Regions from separate parts of the Bacillus sp. SH7-1 genome, predicted to be linked through region 2. Evidence: a T-box and tRNA genes for the amino acid it is inferred to sense, from the RefSeq annotation. Region 2 holds a T-box; the other holds one or more tRNA genes.
The links. A T-box is a leader RNA that pairs with one kind of tRNA and senses whether it is charged. The one in region 2 lies ahead of argS (arginine--tRNA ligase), so its partner is inferred to be a tRNA-Arg.
Positions count from the first base shown of each region.

Region 1: it has a tRNA-Arg gene. The T-box ahead of argS (arginine--tRNA ligase) is inferred to sense a tRNA for this amino acid. The anticodon was not compared.

Region 1 covers NZ_QNUD01000003.1:124,014-130,070, reverse strand. The annotation lists gene clpP (ATP-dependent Clp endopeptidase proteolytic subunit ClpP) at 1-292, opposite strand, end outside; gene DN390_RS01570 (DUF421 domain-containing protein) at 533-1,402, opposite strand; gene DN390_RS01565 (DUF1657 domain-containing protein) at 1,423-1,629, opposite strand; gene spoVAE (stage V sporulation protein AE) at 1,641-1,991, opposite strand; gene spoVAD (stage V sporulation protein AD) at 1,988-3,004, opposite strand; gene spoVAC (stage V sporulation protein AC) at 3,005-3,481, opposite strand; gene DN390_RS01545 (YhcN/YlaJ family sporulation lipoprotein) at 3,512-3,997, opposite strand; gene DN390_RS01540 (DUF1657 domain-containing protein) at 4,091-4,297, opposite strand; tRNA gene DN390_RS01535 (tRNA-Arg) at 4,503-4,578, shown strand; gene DN390_RS30975 (hypothetical protein) at 4,803-4,925, shown strand; gene DN390_RS01530 (DUF2790 domain-containing protein) at 5,008-5,262, opposite strand; gene DN390_RS01525 (Rap family tetratricopeptide repeat protein) at 5,262-6,057, opposite strand, start outside.
Region 2 covers NZ_QNUD01000015.1:142,884-148,940, forward strand. The annotation lists gene DN390_RS14525 (bacteriocin-processing peptidase family protein) at 1-1,045, opposite strand, end outside; gene DN390_RS14530 (class I SAM-dependent methyltransferase) at 1,364-2,242, opposite strand; gene argS (arginine--tRNA ligase) at 2,418-4,106, opposite strand; T-box leader at 4,152-4,366, opposite strand; gene DN390_RS14540 (class I SAM-dependent methyltransferase) at 4,407-5,183, opposite strand; gene DN390_RS14545 (BrxA/BrxB family bacilliredoxin) at 5,233-5,667, opposite strand; gene DN390_RS14550 (thiol-disulfide oxidoreductase DCC family protein) at 5,751-6,057, opposite strand, start outside.

The DNA of each region.
Region 1 (6,057 bases), on a different contig from region 2:
ATGCAGCCATACCGATACAGATTGTTGATACTTGTGGTTTAATAAACTGCATTGTATCGTAAATTGCCATACCTGCTGTGATAGAACCACCAGGGCTGTTGATGTAGATGTGAATATCTTTTTCTGGATCTTGAGATTCCAAGAATAAAAGCTGGGAAACGATTGAGTTAGCTACGTTGTCATCAATTGCACTACCAAGCATAATGATGCGGTCTTTTAATAGTCGAGAGTAAATATCGTAAGCGCGTTCTCCACGATTTGTTTGTTCAATTACTGTAGGAATTAAATTCATCTGTTATTTCCTCCTTCTAAAGCTTTCTTAGTCTTATAATACAATTATGGTCAATAAAGGTCAAACGAAACCACTTTAAATCAAAAAAATATGTAGTTGTACCATGAATTATTCGATATGTTTTTGAAATTCCCTGCTTATGTATCTTCAACATCATAACCGAATTACATAAATTTAAACGTTATGAAAGCTGTAGAAAAAAGAAAAGAACGCCTTTTGACAGGAGCGTTCTTCCGGAAGTTATTCTTTTAAAAGATAGGTTACTTTATTTAAAATCTTTTCGATTTGTTTCGCGTTTTTACTATACATTTCGCTTGCTGATTTTGACTTTGTTTCTAAAGAAAATAGTTCGAGATCAGCATGACATTTTTTTAAAGATGCCAATAATAAAGGCTTGTTTTGAGGAGAAGGCATTTGGAGTTTGTCATTGTAAATGTCGATAGTAAGTTGTCCATACGAGTCAACTTGACCGAGAAAGACATTTTCAATAACAACACCGAGCTTTTCTAGTTCGGAATGTAACCAAGCGCGGTTATGCCCGCTTGCTGAAAGAGGTTCATCTAGTACATTTCCATCCATAATAACAGTTTGCGGTTCTTTTTCGTTTGGTACTTTTAAACCGATGTCTTTTGCTGTAAGTGGCTGAGAATCTTTCTTTAATAATACATTTAATTCTCCGCTCGGTTCTAAGACAGCAAATTCGACTTCAGCTACGCTGAACGCACTTTTTCCACGGAGAAGTTCCAGTAATTCGTCACTCGTATATTTTTCTTTCTTTAAGTTATCTTCGAGTATCTTTCCGTCTTTTATTAATACGGTAGATTTCCCTTCAAAGAAGTCCCGAGCTGTTTTGTTCTTTAAAGAGAGGATTCCTGTTAAAAAAGGTACCACAGCGAAAATGAGTATCGCAAAGACGCCGTGAAAAAATTTTGAATCGAGCCCTGTAGATACTTGGGCAGCGATGTCACCAATTGTCATTCCGGCTATGTATTCAAAAAAGGACAGCTGAGAGATTTGTCTTTTCCCTAACCATTTCGTAATAGCGAATAAAATAATTAATATGAATACAGAGCGAAGAATGACAAGTGTCCATTCCGGCAGGTGAGACATAGTCGTTTCCTCCAGTCTACTTAAAACCCTTTATATTGAGGTTCTTCACGTTCTAATACTGAAATTCTATCCTTTAAATCAGCGATGACGCTGTCCATTTCTAACATACATTCATGAAATACGCATTTTGATTCTTCATCTTGTGAATTTAATGAAAGGGAGCTTAAACTTGCTTGAGCACCCCTGACACTAGCAAGGCAAGTTTTTACGCTAGCGATAACGGTCATACAAACACTCCTTATCCTTTCGGTTTGAATAGCAATGCTCCAATGAAGCCGAAAATAATAGCTGCTGATACACCAGCGCTTGTTACTTTAAACATTCCCGTAATAACACCAACGATGCCATGTTTTGCAGCTTCTTCCATTGCACCATGAACGAGGGCGTTACCGAAGCTTGTAATAGGTACGGTTGCCCCAGCTCCAGCGAAGTCAATTAATGGTTCATATAAATTGAATCCATCTAATATAGCTCCAGCAACAACGAGTGTTGCCATTGTATGAGCTGGTGTTAGCTTGCCGACATCAAACATAAGTTGGCCGATTACACATATAAGTCCGCCAATGACGAAAGCCCAGAAAAAAATCATTGCGTTGCACCTCCAAATTCAATCGAAACGGCGTGGGCGATACACGGAATCGTTTCTTCTTGTTGGAATGTAAGTGGAGATAGTAAAGCGCCTGTCGCAACGACAAGTATTTTTTTGAATTCTCCTCTTTTCATTCGATTTAATAAGTGACCGTATACGACAGTTGCAGAACAACCAGGTCCACTTGCGCCAGCTATGACAGGCTGTCCTTCTCTATAAATGATGGTTCCGCAATCTTGGAATTGTTCGTTCGTTACTTTCGTTCCATGTTTATGTAATAAATCATAAGCAATTTCACGGCCGACATGTCCGAGGTCGCCTGTTACGATTAAATCGTAGTAAGAGGCATCAATTTGGCGTTCGCGCAAATGGGCCTCAATTGTATCGACAGCAGCTGGAGCCATTGCGCCTCCCATATTAAAAGGATCTGTTAACCCCATATCAATCACTCGTCCAATTGTGGCAGATGTTACCTTAGGACCATGTCCAGTATCGCTTAAAATAGCCGCGCCAGCACCGGTTACTGTCCACTGTGCAGTAGGTGGCTTTTGTCCGCCATATTCGGTAGGATAGCGGAATTGTTTTTCTACAGCTGTATTATGGCTTGATGCACCTGTTAATAAATATTTGGCGCCTTTTGCATTTACGATACTTGCTCCAAGTGCTAAACCTTCCATAGAAGTAGAACAAGCGCCGAATAATCCGAGATAAGGAGTGCCAAGTGTGCGGCAAGCGAAGCTTGTAGGAGTAATTTGATTAATTAAATCTCCTGCGAGTACGAATTGAATATCGTCTTTACGAAGTTCTGCCTTTTCAGTAGCGCGGCTACAAGCTTCTTCGAATAAAATTTTATGTGCTTTTTCATAGGAATCTTGTCCGAGCCATAAATCTTCATGAAGGATATCAAAGTCTTCTGGGATGTTCCCCTTTGCTTCAAACGGCCCGCCAACGACTCCTGTCGAAATAATAACTGGTTTGTTTTCAAATACCCAAGTCCGGTGACCTTGTAACATTTATAGCCCTCCCCATTGAACAAGAATCGTTTTAATAAGTGCGATGACGAAAGCGGAAAATACACCAAACAAAATAACGGAGCCGGCTAATTTAAACATATTACCGCCAACACCAAGGACAAAACCTTCCGTTCGGTGTTCGATACATGCGGCAATAACAGAGTTGCCAAATCCAGTGACAGGTACAGCAGTGCCTGCTCCAGCAAACTGTCCAAAACGATCGTATATACCAAATCCAGTTAGTAACATGGAGATGAAAATAAGAGTTGCGACTGTTGGATTTCCTGCTGAACGCTCGGTGAAATCGAAATATGTGATATAAAACGTAGAAATGAGTTGTCCGATGAAGCAAATAAAACCACCGACGAAAAAGGCTTTTATACAATTTTTTAAAACAGGGCGCTTCGGTTCTCGTTCTTGCTCGAATTTTTTATACTCCTGTTGCACAGGGGTTAAGTTTTTATCTTTACTAGACATTGCAATCCTTCCTTTTCTTTAAAAAAAGCGTTAAGTGTTAGACTCCATTTTTTTACCAATGAATTTTAGCTGTTTATTAATTTCATCTTTAGATACTTTTTTTTCCTTAATTTTTCTTTCGAGTTTTTCGAGTAACATAAAGATTTTTTTATCTGTACTGACACGAACATCGAAAGTAGGGTACTCATCACTTAGTTGCTTTTGAAGCTTTTTACGCAGCGGTTTTAATCCAAACCTTTCGTGATGCTCAGGTGTAACTGCTATGTAGAGATCTAAGTTTGAATTCACTGCTGTGCTTTTTATAATTTCATCCATAGCGAGAGCTCTTTTCTTCGCTCCTTGTGATATAGATTGATTAAAGGATTCCGTACTCGTCTTTGTTAACTTTGGACCTTTTTCTTTCTCTGTTCGTTTTGCTTCTTCTTTCACTTTTTTATCTAAAGGACTATTATCACATCCGGTAAAAGAGCTAAATAGAAGTGCAAATAATGCGGTTATGAGGCCGAGTTTTCGCATAATTATCATTCCATTTCTATTGCAATATGTAATGTGATAGAAAAAGGATGACTGCATATCATCCTTTTTCTATTTCACAGCAAGACTGATTCGTTATTGCTGTGAGTATTGTGGTTCTTCTTGTTGGACTTCTTCAACGCGTGGGTTTAAAGAATCGATAATCGTTTGTGTTTGCTGCGCAGCTGTTTGGAAAAGTTGCTTAGCTTGTTGGTTATCCGTATCAAGAGCGAATCCCTCTAAGCTAGCTTGTGCACTTTTTAATCCAGAAACAGTTTGCTTTAATTTCGTAATTACAGTCATTGAATGAAGCCCCCTTTGGAATATCAATTCAAAGATTATAATTTGTGAGTTGGGGTGAATTTATGATTGGAAAATTTAGGGGATGGTGCTTTGTTGATGTAATCATAACTAATGTGCATAAAGGATTATGGGGATATTTTTATTGATTTAGATGGATTTTATTGCTATTATTATGAGAAGAAAATGAAGTGTATTTTATAATCATGCGCCCATAGCTCAGTCGGATAGAGCGGTGGTTTCCGGTACCACGTCTGCCGGGGGTTCGAATCCCTCTGGGCGCGTTACTTATCGTTAAAGTCTTGCTATATCTACATTCTTTTAAGAAATAATTTGGATAACCGTCATACATTTAGCGTTGCTATGACACGTTCTATTCCAAAACGGAAAGAATTACGGTATTAAGTAAGCGGCACTCAACAGCGTGAAGAACGTGTTGAAAATTAATAGTAAATCTAGGGAAACCCCTTGTATGTGATTAGAAATAATCGTGTACAGGGGTTTTGTTATGAAAAGAATCAAAAGGCATGCTGTTGGAAAGAGACGTGATGTGGATACAGATATTGTTCTATATAAGCCGTCTATCACTGTGAATAAGCCGTTAGAACGTGTTATGGGTATTTTAATTTAAATGAAGAAGTAAATAAGCGAAGTATAGAATTATGAAAAAACAAAAAAGCCATACAAGTAGTATGACTTTCTTTATGAAACAGTTAAGCTTTTGGTGCAGGTGTGTCACCTTTATTATAAGTTGGCGAACCAGTATTACCATCAGTTATACCCCAAGGTTCCCCGTGTGTGTAAGATGGGGACCAACCTTCTCCATGTGTATATTCAGGAGAACCACCAATATGACCGTGACTATACGCTAAGTCAGGTCTTTGTGGTGCAGGTGTGTCACCCTCAGCCATTGCTAAGAAACTAAATGCCGTAACCGATAATAGTAGTACTGTTTTAAGCTTTTTCATTATACTAACGCCCCTTTTTCTTCATATTTTTTTCTTGCTTCATTACTCATGTAAAAATACCTACTTGCCTTCTTTTCGTTTGCTTCCTTATAAAACATAGTTGCTAATATTTCCGTGTATTCTTGTACGCAACGTGTTAAATTTTCTTCTTCGAAGTAGGAAATTCCTTCTAAAACAACACTTTCCAACGTTAGAGAATCGGAACCATTATTCATTTCCTTTAAGATATTAAAGCGATGTACGTATTCCTTATTTTCTATCTTAGTACAAGCTGCAAGCCCTTTTTCAATGAGTGTATCAACCTTATTGTGTTCACCCAATTTATAATATTCCCTAGCCTGTAAGAATATAGCTTTATAATGGTTTGGGAGATGTTCTGTAACTTCTGATAAGTGACGGATAGCTAATTCAGAAAGACTTTGACTTGCATATAACCAGCCTAAATTATTTCTAATACGTAACAGAAGTTCGGTGCTATTAATTTCTTTAATAATGTCAATCGCCTTATGTAAATGTTCTTCTGCTTGTTCAAATTGTCTTATCTGTATACATGTTAAGCCTAGGACGTTTTCACATAAAGCAATGTTAATGTTATAACAGTTAGTTTTGCTGAAAAAGTCTTTTGCTTTGTTAGCATATGAAATAGATGGTAGTGGTTTATAAGTTTGGTAATAGAAAGATGCCAACCTATAATTAAATTCTGCTTTTTCTACTTCGGCAGGCACATACATTAAAAGTTTCTCTGCTTTTCCAAAGTATTCATTTGCTTCATTATAGTCTGCAAGAATTGTGCTG
Region 2 (6,057 bases):
TCATATCAAAAATAAACTCTGCTATTTCATCTTGCGTCCGTTTTTCTCCCCATAACTGCAACATCATTTCTAAACTTGTCGGCACACAATAATTATCCTTTTGTACAATTGGAACTATAGGTAAGTGAACCTTTTTTCCATCTGGATTTTTTTCTAAATTATGATATAAAGACTCTTTTAAACTTTTTTCTTCATTTAATAACTGTTGTAAATCTACAAGTTTATTCATTTTGTAAAACGCTTCTGCACGTAAATGTACAAAATAAGCTTTATAAGCATGATAAGGAACCTGGTTATTTATATTATCTATTACCGATAACATATCTTCGTACTTCCCTAAATCTAATAAATATTTTATCTTTTCAAAATGAAAATATGGTACTTGCGGGAACTTTACAATTGCATCATCAATTAGCTGTAATGCACGTTTCTGTTCACCTTTATTCGCATATAACTGTGATAATAAATATGTGGATAGTTCTTCACAATCTTTATGTTGCATGCCGGCTATAAATTGTTCTTCCGCTTTCTCCCATTCACCTGTATGCATATAGACGTAGCCCCATTTATCAAATACAGCACGTGTACTGTACTCCTCTGCTTTTTGCATATAGATTAGCGCTTCTTCATTTCGTTTCATTTCTAACAGGCATCTTACTAAAGTAAAATATGTTTTTGCTAAAAAATCGACATCTATTTCTTCTTTATTGCTCTCTTCTAAAGAGTCTTTTAACAACTGTTCTGCTTCAAGAATTTTCCGCTCATCAATTAACTCATCACAATATAAAGAGAGCGTTCTCATATTTGGGAATTTTTTATAAGCGTAGCGAATGAGGAATGAACTGTATTGGTGCATAAGCCCTTCATCAGTAAGACGTATTAATATATCAAACTCTTTATGTGAAGGAATATTAGCAAGCCAATTCTTCAAATAAAATAAAGTATTCTTTTCTTTTATATATGAAATTTCATTATTTATTTCCTCTAATCCATCTATAAATCTCTTGTCTTTCAAACAAGCATCTAACTGCTTAAAATCTAGCATGTATTCACCTCGAATTTATATTTAAACTGCTACTTGCTTAGATTTTACACATCATATAGTAGGTATTCAACTAAAATCTCCTATAATGGATAGTATTATTTAATATTATTCGAATTTATAACAAAATATAGTAAAAATGATTGTTTTTCTCCATATTTTGTTTAATTAAATGGAATAACGTAACATGAGGATCTTATCTTTTGGAAACTGAAATCCGTACATGAAATTATATCGGCGATAATTCAAATATATCAGCGATTATACGGTGGATATCGACTTACCAACAAAAAATGACAATCCTCAATAAATTGCTATCTTTCAACATTCTATTTCACCAAATGTAATTTTCATATTCGGAGCATATACTAAAGAAGAATGCATTTGAAATGCTTTAAAAAATCGGAGTTCAGCTTCATATTGAGCTAGCGCATCATTATATGTTAATCCTCTAGTCATTAAACGTTCTATAAATTGCTGCTTATCACCTGGATTCCCTGCAATCCCCTCTTCTTTTAATGAGTGATACAACCTTTGTTTATCATTATAATGCATATTAGAATCTAAAAAATTCACTTTATCACTTACTCTACATTCAATATTTTTTACGCCTAGTTCATTTAAAAATATCGGTATTTTCATACCAATATTCCCATCTTTCCCGCTTCTCTGGGTGTCACTTTCAAATAACTTCTGCAAAACACCTAGCCTGATCATTTCCGATTGCTCCTCCCCATCTAACACGTATGAAGACATATTTGATATCCAATGTGGTTCAAAACAGATTATTTTTCCGCCCTTTTTAACTGAATGCATCATTTTTTGTAGCATCGTTTTTGGTGAACTCATATGTAATAAGAAGGCATGACAGATTGCTATATCGTATGTATCTTTCAATTCAATCTCTGTAGCATTCCCTTCAAGAAATTCTGACTCATACGGAAGTAAACGAAACAATTCTCTCGCTTCAGCAAGTAATGTTCCCCCGCTATCAATGCCTGTATACTTTGAACCTTTTGGAAGTAATGGCATTAATACTAAGCCTAAATAACCATATCCACAACCGAAATCAACGATATGTACGGGCTTATTAATCTTCCAAACTGTATTTACTAAAAAGCTTACATAATCGTCGTTGTAATATAAATCTCTTGTATTTTTTAAATAAGTTAGTTTACTGTTCCAGTCGTATGTTTCCAAGATTAACGCCTCCTTTATTTATATGACATTACAATTCTCCATTTAATACGGACATTCCTACACCTGAAACAATTCCAAAAAAGTTTAGATTTAATAAAATATAACTGTTACTTACATATTTTCTATAAAAACAAATAGGCATACATATCTAATATGATACGTATACCTATTTGTTTTACATCTCCTCAGGTGCCTCCACCCCAAGTAAACGTAACCCCTCTTTTAATACAACCGTCACAGCATACACTAATGCCAGTCTACTGTCTTTTTCGGCGTTTTCATCTAATATATGCACATTTCCATAATATTTATTAAACGATTGTGCCACATCTAATACGTATTTCGAAATAACCGATGGCTCATTTTTGTTGAAGGCTATTTCAATTACTTGTGGGAATTTATTAAGTAATTTTACAACGCTCCAGCTATGATCATCTTTTAATGCAAACGTACACGTTTCAAATTCTACGCTTTCTTTTCTTAAAATAGAGCAAGCACGTGCATGTGTGTACTGTACGTACGGTCCTGTTTCCCCTTCAAATTTCAGCATGTTTTCTAAAAAAAATTCAATATTATGCATACGCTCGTTTTTTAAATCGTGGAAGATAACTGCCCCTACACCGACTTGCTTTGCTACTTCTTCTTTTTGTTTTAAGTTTGGATTTTTCTCTTCAATATTTTGTTTTGCAAGTTCGATTGCTTCCTCAAGTACTTCTTCGAGTAAAATAACTCTTCCTTTACGTGTGGACATTTTCTTACCGTCTTTTAAAATGAACCCAAACGGTACATGTTCCATGCCATCAACCCAAGTGTAGCCGAGCTTTTTTAATACAGTGAAGAATTGATTGAAGTGTAAACTTTGTTCTGGGCCAACTACGTATAACGCTTTATCAAAACTAAATGTGTTTTGACGATATAGAGCTGCTGTTAAGTCACGCGTTGCATAAATCGTCGCACCATCTGATTTTCTAATTAAGCAAGGCGGCATTCCCTCTTCTTCTAAATTAACGACTAATGCGCCTTCTGACTCTTCAATCAAATCATGTTCTTCTAAAATCCCAATAAAGTCTTCCATTAAATTATTATAAAAAGCTTCTCCTTGAAAATTAGTAAATTCAACACCGAGAAGTTCATAAATACGAGAAAATTCTTTTAAGGATTCGTGACGGAACCAATTCCAAAGCTCAACTGCTTCTTCATCACCTTCTTCTAATTTCTTAAACCAAGCGCGTCCCTCTTCTTCTAGTTCTTCGTCGTCTTTTACCTCTTCATGAAATTGAACATATAACTTAAATAATTCACGTATTGGATCCTCTTTCACTACTGCTTCATTTCCCCATTTTTTATAAGCAGTAATTAACTTTCCAAACTGTGTTCCCCAGTCCCCAATATAATTAATTCCTACAACTTCATACCCACATTTTTCAGCGATATGTTTCAATGAATTTCCAATCATTGTAGAACGTAAATGCCCCATTGAAAAAGGCTTTGCGATATTAGGAGAGGAATAATCGATAACGACCGTTTTTTCACATCCAAAATGATTGTGACCGTACTCTTCTTTCTCCGCTAAAATCGTTTTTAATACTGTATCACTTACAGTTTCACGATTAAAAAATACATTTACATAAGGACCAACGGCTTCTACTTTCGTAAAAAATGGATCGCTTAATTTCTCCGCAACTTCCTTTGCAATAATAGCTGGTGCTTTTTTATATTGCTTCGCTAATGAAAAGCATGGGAACGCTGCATCTCCGAATTCATCTTGTTTCGGTGTTTCAATTAAATCTAAAATTTGATTTTGCGTTAATTCATTCTTAAAAATATCGGATAAACTTTCCGCAAACTGCGTTTTATAATCCATACTATATAACCTCCTTATTTTTTAAACACAAAAAACTCGTCTCTAAAAAGAGACGAGTTTTAACCCGTGGTACCACCCTTGTTGTTCATTACGAACCACTTTCCCGTTTATAACGAGGACAGGGGGCCTCGGCTTACTCTACTATTCGTTCAAGAAGCATCTCCGAAGTGCGCTTCATCTTTTTCTTCCGTACTAGGCTTACACCATCCCTAGCTCGCTTTCCTTCTAAAAAAGACTACTCTCTTCATCACAGACAGTATATTTAATTAATTATTGCTTATTATACATCTTTTCAAACAATTAGCAAGGTTCAATTACACCAAAGTGAAACTTAGCACTTTTTCTTTTGTATACGTGAAAATTATGTTTTTCAAATCTAGAACTATGGAAATGGTCTTTCAGAACAACACGCTTTCTCGCCACACGCTTCGCTTCCGCAATTGTTTCATCAGTAATATCATGATACAAAGCGAAGTGTTTTAATCCTTTAATTCCGTCAGATTCTATGACAGTTTCTTCAAACATCGGATCGAGATAAACGATGTCATAACTATTATCTTCACATTGTTTTAAAAATGCGTAATGCTCAGTTTGCTTTACATCAATTCGTTGCATTGCTTCATCAATTTCAGAAACGGATGAAGACCATGTTTTCAAACCATTTTCCATAATATAAGCCATATACTCATTGCCTTCAAGTCCTGTTACTTTTCCATTTTTACCAACAATATAACTAGCTACAATACTATCTGATGCCATACCGAGCGTACAATCTAACACTGTCATTCCGCTCTCTAATTTAGCAGCTTGTACAAATGGGTCGTGTTCTCCGCGCATTAACCTTTTCACACGAAACATCGCTGAGTTCGGATGAAAGAAAAACGCTTCTTCCGTACCTTTTGGATAAATAGCTAAGCGGTTCTTCCCTACGACAAGTACATCTTGTTCATACTGCTCATGCAGCTTATGTACTGGTATGTCATTACGTTTAACGAAATTACTATTTAATTCTGCTGCTACCTTATTTGCATAAGATGTCATTTCTTTGTTCGTTCTTCCTGCTGTTGTTACTATCATTGTTTCACCTCTATATAAAGAAAAGAGGGAGATTTACTCTCCCCCTTCTTTAGCAATTCTTTTCGAAAGCTTGCTCTAAGTTCGTAATAATTTCGTCCATAGTTGCACCTTCAATTTCATGACGGTGAATGAAGTGAACAACTTCTTTTCCTTTTAATAATGCCATAGATGGTGAAGATGGAGGAATTTCTCCGAAGTATTCACGCATTTTTGCAGTAGCATCTTTATCTTGACCTGCGAATACAGTTACAAGATGATCAGGTTGTTTTTCAGCACGAACAACTGCTTGACCTGCTGATGGACGTGCTAAACCAGCTGCACAACCACAAACAGAGTTTACAACTACTAAAGTTGTACCTGATGTATTTTCCATAAATTCTGTTACAGCTTCTTCTGTAGTTAACTCTTCAAACCCAGAACGCACTAACTCTTGGCGCATTGGGATTACCATTTGGCGCATGTATTCTTCATAAGCATTTGACATCTTGTAATCTCTCCTTCAACTTTCATTCCAAATTCATCATATCACGCTCTATTAATAGGTGCAAAAGAAAGATAACGATGATTTCATTTTTTTGTAGAGATTTCACAAATCCCATCACGACAATGTCCCACTGGAACAAGTTTTCTATTGTTAGCGATATAATCGTATACTTTACTTCCAAATCCAAGTACGATAGATAACTTTATAAAAGGCACGGCAAACCAATAAGATGGAACGGCCTTTGCTAATACATATATGCTATGAATGCCGTCATACCACTTATTATTTTTTAAAATATACAATCTTTGTTCCATCTTACTTTGTAGTTCTTGAGAAAGCTCATACTTCTCAACTACATCTTCATCTCGAAATGAAACAAATTTCATCTTA